Regions from separate parts of the Micromonospora sp. NPDC047548 genome, predicted to be linked through region 3. Evidence: riboswitches for the same ligand, from Rfam matches in the RefSeq annotation. Region 3 holds a riboswitch; each other region holds the start of a gene.
The links. A riboswitch is a leader RNA that binds a small molecule or an ion and turns the genes downstream of it on or off. The one in region 3 is predicted to bind cyclic di-AMP.
Positions count from the first base shown of each region.

Region 1: linked by a shared signal. The riboswitch ahead of ABZ807_RS10525 (hypothetical protein) and the one ahead of ABZ807_RS21515 (hypothetical protein) in region 3 are both predicted to bind cyclic di-AMP.
Region 2: linked by a shared signal. The riboswitch ahead of ABZ807_RS15635 (transglycosylase family protein) and the one ahead of ABZ807_RS21515 (hypothetical protein) in region 3 are both predicted to bind cyclic di-AMP.

Region 1 is NZ_JBEYTI010000007.1:187,052-189,305, reverse strand. It holds gene ABZ807_RS10530 (YibE/F family protein) at 1-557, shown strand, start outside; cyclic di-AMP (ydaO/yuaA leader) riboswitch at 724-854, shown strand; gene ABZ807_RS10525 (hypothetical protein) at 859-1,878, shown strand; gene ABZ807_RS10520 (carbonic anhydrase) at 1,942-2,254, opposite strand, start outside.
Region 2 is NZ_JBEYTI010000012.1:150,627-152,880, forward strand. It holds gene htpG (molecular chaperone HtpG) at 1-435, shown strand, start outside; partial or broken gene ABZ807_RS15630 (peptidoglycan-binding domain-containing protein) at 520-699, opposite strand; cyclic di-AMP (ydaO/yuaA leader) riboswitch at 1,154-1,328, shown strand; gene ABZ807_RS15635 (transglycosylase family protein) at 1,328-2,005, shown strand.
Region 3 is NZ_JBEYTI010000022.1:60,440-62,693, forward strand. It holds gene ABZ807_RS21510 (cation diffusion facilitator family transporter) at 87-1,001, shown strand; cyclic di-AMP (ydaO/yuaA leader) riboswitch at 1,143-1,274, shown strand; gene ABZ807_RS21515 (hypothetical protein) at 1,279-2,254, shown strand, end outside.

The DNA of each region.
Region 1 (2,254 bases), on a different contig from region 3:
ACGTCGACCTGCACGGGCTGCTGCTGGCCGGCATCATCATCGGCTCGCTCGGGGTGCTCGACGACGTCACGGTCACCCAGGCCGCCACGGTCACCGAGCTGGCGCACGCCAACCCCGGGCTGTCCCGGACGCAGCTCTACCGGGCCGCCACCCGGGTCGGCCGGGCACACATCGCCTCCACGGTCAACACCATCGTGCTCGCGTACGCGGGCGCCTCGCTGCCGCTGCTGCTCCTGCTCACCGCGGACAGCCGGCCGGTGGGCCAGATCCTCACCAGCGAGTTCCTGGCCCAGGAGATCGTCCGCAGCGCGGTGGCGACGCTCGGCCTGGTCGCCGCCGTGCCGCTGACCACCGGGCTGGCCGCGCTGGTGGCCACCGCCGGCCGTGGCCCGGCCGCCGATCCGGCGCGGGGTGCCGGTCCGGCGCCCACGCCCCGCCCCTCCGCCGACCGGGACGCGGCGCTCGAGGCGCTGAGCGCGCCGCGTCACGGCGGACCGTCCACCCCGGCCCCCGCCCGGTGGCCCGAAGCGGAGAGGAGCACGGACACCGTATGGTGACACTCCGCTGCGTGACCGACGACGACGCGGAACCTGACGAACGCGTCACTCGTCACGCAACGCTACGACGAAATAACGCGATTAGTCGGGTTCTGGACGTAGATCCCCGGCACGACTGTCAGGTACCCTCGCTGCCGGTCACCGCCGAAGGCGCGCTGCGGCGCCTGCGGTGCCGCCGCCCAATCGCCGTACGGCGAGCCGGGGAACCAGGTACATGGGGTGAATCCGCGCGAGCGGTAGGGGCCACTTCCGTCCCGAACCCGTCAGCTAACCCGGTCGGCGGTCGACGGAAGGGAACACTGTGACGGCACCCCTGCGCCACTGGTTGACACCGGTGGTGGCCGTGTTCGCCGCCCTGGCCATCCTCGCCGGGCCGACAGCCGCGATCGCCGCCCCCTCGACGCCCACCCCCTCCGGGCACGAGGAGGACGACGAGCCCAAGCTGCTCACCGACGTCATCGAGCTGCGCAACCGCGAGTACTCGAAGGCCAAGACGCAGCTGGAGAAGTCCAAGAAGCGCCAGCAGCAGCTCGGGCTGGAGGTGCGCCGCGCGCAGGAAGAACTGGTGGCGTTGCAGCCGCAGGCCTCCCAGATCGCCGCGCAGTCGTACCGGACCGGCCGGATCGGTGCGGTGGCGATGCTGCTGGAGAGCGACACGCCGGACTCGTTCGTCAGGCGTGCCGCCGCGCTCGACGAGCTGAACATGGTCAACGCACAAAAGCTGGCCGAAATCACCTCCGCCAAGAACCGCGCGGAGCAGGCCAAGCTGGCGCTCGACGCCGAGGTGCGCGAGCAGCAGAAGCTCACCAACGACATGGCCCGGGAGAGTCGGGAGGCGGAGAAGGCCCTCGCGCTGGTCGGCGGCCGGGGCTTCACCGGCGGCCTGGTCGACGCGACGTCGCCGGTCGCCCGCATCGGTCCCGGCCGGACGGCCGACGGCGGCTGGCGTTCCGAGTCGCGCACCGAGAACGACCCGACCACCTCGGGCCTCATCACGCCGCGCACCCTGCACGCGTACAAGGAGGTCCGGCGGGCCGGCTTCAACCGGTTCGCCGGCTGCTACCGGGCGGGCGGGCCGTGGGAGCATCCGAAGGGCAAGGCCTGCGACTGGTCGTTGCAGAACAGCGGCTTCGCCCCGTGGTACAACAAAGACACCCGGATGTACGGCAACAACCTCGCCGCGTTCCTGATCCGCAACGCCGACCGGCTCGGCATCTATTACGTCATCTGGAACCGGCAGATCTGGTTCCCGGCGACCGGATGGAAGTCGTACAGCGGACCGTCGAACCACACCGACCACGTGCACATGTCGATGTTGTAGCGCGCGACACGTACCGAACGAGGGCCGTCCCCGGTGGGGGCGGCCCTCGTCGCGTCGCGGGATTCAGCCGGCGACGGCGGCCGCGCGGTCGGCCTGGGCCGGCGCGGCGGCGGGCCCGCCGGCGGGCACTGCGGCCACCGTCCGCGCCTCGCCGGCGCTGAGCCGGTACGACATGCCGACCACCGCGCACCGCCCGGCGGCAACCGCGCCGGCCAGGACGGCGGAGTTGCCGAGCAGCGCCTCCACCGTGTGCGCGATGTGGATGTCCACGATCTCGTCGATGTCGTCGACGCCCTGCTCGGCGGCCCGCCGGAGGCTGGGCGCCACCGCGTCCACCACCGCCCGCAGGTGGCCGGCGGGCGACGTGCCGGTACGC
Region 2 (2,254 bases), on a different contig from region 3:
GACCTGGACACCGAGCAGGAGCGCGAAGAGGCCGGGACGGAGCGGGAGCGGCAGGCCAAGGAGTACGCCGCCCTGCTCGCCTTCCTCGGCGGCGCGCTGGCCGACAGCGTCAAGGAGGTGCGGCTCTCCTCCCGCCTGACCACCTCGCCGGCCTGCATCGTCGGCGACGCGCACGACATCACCCCGACGCTGGAGAAGATGTACCGCGCGATGGGGCAGGAGGTGCCGAAGGTCTTGCGCATCCTCGAACTCAACCCGACCAACCCGCTGGTCACCGGCCTGCGCGCCGCGCACGAGCGCGGCGGCGACGAGGCCGCCCTCACCGAGACCGCCGAGCTGCTGTACGGCATGGCGCTGCTCGCCGAGGGCGGCGACCTGGCCGATCCGGCCCGGTTCGCCCGGGTTCTCGCCGACCGGCTGGCCCGTACCCTCTGACGCGACGACGGCCCCGGCCGGGTGGGGAGCACCCGGTCGGGGCCGCCGGCTCAGGAGCTGGCCCGCCACGCCCATCGCGCCCCAGGTGGCCGGGCCGACGATCCCGTCCACGGCGAGCCCCCGCATGCCCTGGTACCAGCGGACTCCCGCCTCGGTCTTCGCGTCGAAGGTGCCGCTCGCCGGCCCGGACCGCTTCGCGCCCACGAACCGCTGGACGAAGGCCACGTCCGCGCCGCTGCCGCCCCGGCAGCCGTCGCGCAACACCCGGTCGCCGAGCCGCGCCGACTTGGCGGTGGCGATGCCCCACGGCCCGCGGCGGACCGCGCTGGCCAGGAGCGCCGGTGCCCGGCCCCGACGGTCGGCAGGTTCGCCGCGTCGGTATCGCGGGCCGCGCTCCGCTCCACCGTCCGAGCCGGCGGCCGGGCTGCCCAGACATGAGTCGCGAATCAGCGGCAACGCTGGCCGTCCGCTGGCGCTCGCCGCCGATCGGGGCCGCCGACCAGCGGGGACGGCGATGCGATGGCACCCGATCCGCCGCTCGGGGCAGGCTTTCGGCCCAGCCGTGACGGGTTTCTGACGGGCCCTTGTAGAGCACCGCCGGCCGGTCCGCAACTCGAAGGACGAAGCCGTCGCTCAGCCGGGTGAAGAACTTCACAAAAAGTGGGCAATCATCCGAAACAGTTCCTAACGTCGTCCGTGTTCGCGATCGCGGACACCACGGCCGGTAACGCCTAATCCATGCCGCCGGCTGGTGGGACCTTGTCACCCGGGCATGGAGCGGGGGACCCACACGTTCCTCGGTGCACGTCACCTCGGGGTGAAGCCGCCCACGGCGGCCGGGCTCCTCGGCCCGAACCCGACAGCTCACCTCGTCGGCGTGGAGGAATCCACCATGGCAACTGAATACACCGCCCGTCACCGACGGGTCAGCTCGCGCCGTGTCGCCGTCGGCACGCTCGCCGTCGGCGCGGTCACCGGGGTCGCCGCCGTCCTGGCGCCGGCGTCGCCGGCGAGCGCCGCCAGCGTCAACTGGGACGCGATCGCCCAGTGCGAGTCCGGCGGCAACTGGCATATCAACACCGGCAACGGCTACTACGGTGGCCTGCAGTTCTCGCAGAGCACCTGGTCCGGCTACGGCGGCAAGAAGTACGCCGCCCGCGCCGACCTGGCCAGCCGGGGCGAGCAGATCGCGATCGCCCAGAAGGTGCTCGACGGTCAGGGCATCGGCGCGTGGCCGACCTGCGGCAAGAAGGGCGGCTCCACCAAGAGCCACGCCAGCAAGTCCGAGAAGTCGCAGCAGTCGGAGCGGCGCTCCGGGTCGCGCAAGTCGTCGAAGGTCACCTCCCCGCAGTGGTCCTCGCGCGGCGAGCAGCACACCAGCCGCAGCCAGCGGCGCAGCGCGCCGGCCTCCACCGGCAAGGTGTACGTGGTGCGGCCGGGTGACACCCTGTCGCAGATCGCCGATGCCAGGGACCTCGTCGGTGGCTGGCATGCGCTGTACGAGCGCAACAAGCGCGTGGTCGGCGCCGACCCGGGTCTGATCTTTCCGGGTCAGAAGCTCAGCCTCTGACGTACCACCGGCGACGCCCGGCCGGCCCGCCGGCCGGGCGTCGCCGCCTTCCCGGCGTGGTCGACCCTTCGGGGCCGCCCGGGATGGAGTTGCCCGCACCGCCGTATCACTGCTTGCGCCTACTTCGCATTTCATCGAGGATCATCGAACGATGCCCGGCACTCTTTCTGGTCAAGGTGGCGTGTCGACGGGTTTGTGCGCTCTTGAGAAATTGACCGGCGAGCATGGGGTCCCTTCGGATTCATCCCC
Region 3 (2,254 bases):
GGTGGGTGGGGGGCGGGGTTAGTTGCATATATAGCGATGTCAGCATAGGTTGGGTTCGGGGTGTGGGGGCGATGGAGGGGGTGGGTGTGGGCGCGGGTCATGAGCACCACGGGTCGGTCGCGGGCGCCGCGCACCGCCACCGGGGCCGGCTCTGGGCGGCCTTCGCGCTGCTCGCCGTGCTGATGGTGGTCGAGGCGGTCACCGCGTTCGGCACCGGCTCACTGGCCCTGCTCTCCGACGCCGGGCACATGTTCACCGACGTGCTCGGCATCGGCATGGCGCTGGCCGCCATCACCGCCACCCGGCGCGGCGACGGGGACCCGCAGCGGACCTTCGGGCTCTACCGGCTGGAGGTGCTGGCCGCGCTCGCCAACGCCGTCCTGCTCAGCGGGGTGGCGGTCTACGTGCTGATCGAGGCGGTACGCCGGTTCGGCGAGCCGCCGGAGGTGCGTACCGGGCCGATGCTGGCGGTGGCGGTGCTCGGCCTGCTGGCCAACCTCGTCGCGTTCGCCCTCCTGCGCGAGGGGGCACAGGAGAGCATCAACCTGCGCGGGGCGTACCTGGAAGTGCTCGGCGACCTGCTCGGCTCGCTCGGCGTGATCGGCGCCGCGCTGCTCATCGCCGGCACCGGCTGGTGGTGGGCCGACCCGGCGGTGGCGGTGGCGATCGGCCTGTTCATCCTCCCTCGCACCTGGCGGCTCGGCCGGGCGGCGGTCCGCATCCTGGTCCAGGCCGCCCCGGAGCATCTCCAGGTGACCGCCGTGCACGACCGGCTGACCGCCGTCCCCGGCGTCGCCGAGGTGCACGACCTGCACGTCTGGACGCTCACCTCCGGCATGGAGGTCGCCTCCGCCCACCTCACCATGGCCCCGGGCGCCGAGGTCGGCACGGTGCTCGCCGCGGCCCGCAGCGCCCTGCACGAGGACTTCCACATCGAGCACGCCACCCTCCAGATCGAGCCGGGCGCCGCCCCCGGCGCGTGCGGCCCGGTCGAGTGGTGACGAAATCGGACGCGTATTGTCCGGTTACGCCACCTACACCAGGATTCTCTCCAGTACCCTCAGTCACGAAACGGGCGGGTGTCACACCCGTACCGGTAGGCTCGGGCCCGGCCTCCGCCAGGCGGCACCCTCCGGTGCCGGCGTTGGCCGCCGCCTAATCGCCCGCCCGGGCGAGCCGGGGAACCATGTTCGTGGGGTGCATCCGCGTCAGCGGTAGGGATCTTCCGTCCCGAACCCGTCAGCTAACCCGGTCGGCGGCTGACGGAAGGACATGTGCATGCACGTACGACGTACCACCGCCCGGCTGGCGGCCGCAGTCGTCGCGACACTCGCCCTCGGCGTGTCGTCCGCGCCGGTCCCGGTGGCCGCCGCTCCCCCCGCCACCCGGCTCGCCGCCGCACCCGGCGACGACGAGGGCGGCAGCCCGGCGCTGCGCGCCCAGCTCGACGCGGCCAGCAAGGGCTGGATCGACGCCAAGGCCGCCCTGGAACGCTCCACCACCCGGCAGCGGGAGCTCACCGAGCAGCTCAAGACCATCGAGTCGGAGCTGACCGTCCAGCACGGCAGGGTCGGCGAGATCGCCGGCGTGGCGTACCGGACCGGCCGGTTGGGGCCGGTGTCGGCGCTGCTGAACAGCTCCAGCCCGGAGGGCTTCCTGGACCGGGCGGCGGCGCTGGAGACGGTCGCCGCCAACGAGGACCGGGAGCTGCGCAGCCTGATCCGGACCCGCGACGAGGCCACCCGCACCCAGGCCGCCCTCGACAAGGAGATCGTCGAGGAGCGCCGGCAGGTCGCGGTGATGGCCAAGCGCAAGGAACAGGCCGAGCGGGCGCTCGCGGTGGCCGCCGCCGACAAGCCCGCCGCCACCACCACCGTCGGATCCAACCGGGGCACCTCCACCGCCAACGCCCGGCCGGCGCCGCGCAACTCCGACGGTTCCTGGCCCCCGGAGTCGTGCAGCGTCAACGACCCGACCCCGGCCGACGGCTGCATCACCCCGCGCATGCTGCACGCGCTCCAGCAGGCCCAGGCGGCCGGCTTCACCCGGTACGTCTCCTGCCACCGCCCCAGCGGCTCGGGCGAGCACCCCAAGGGCCGGGCCTGCGACTTCGCCGCCCAGAAGAACGGCTTCGGCGGCGATGCCACCGGCGGCGACAAGACGTACGGCAACAACCTGGCCGCATACTTCATCCGCAACGCCGACCGGCTCGGCGTGCTCTACGTGATCTGGTACCGGCAGATCTGGCTGCCCA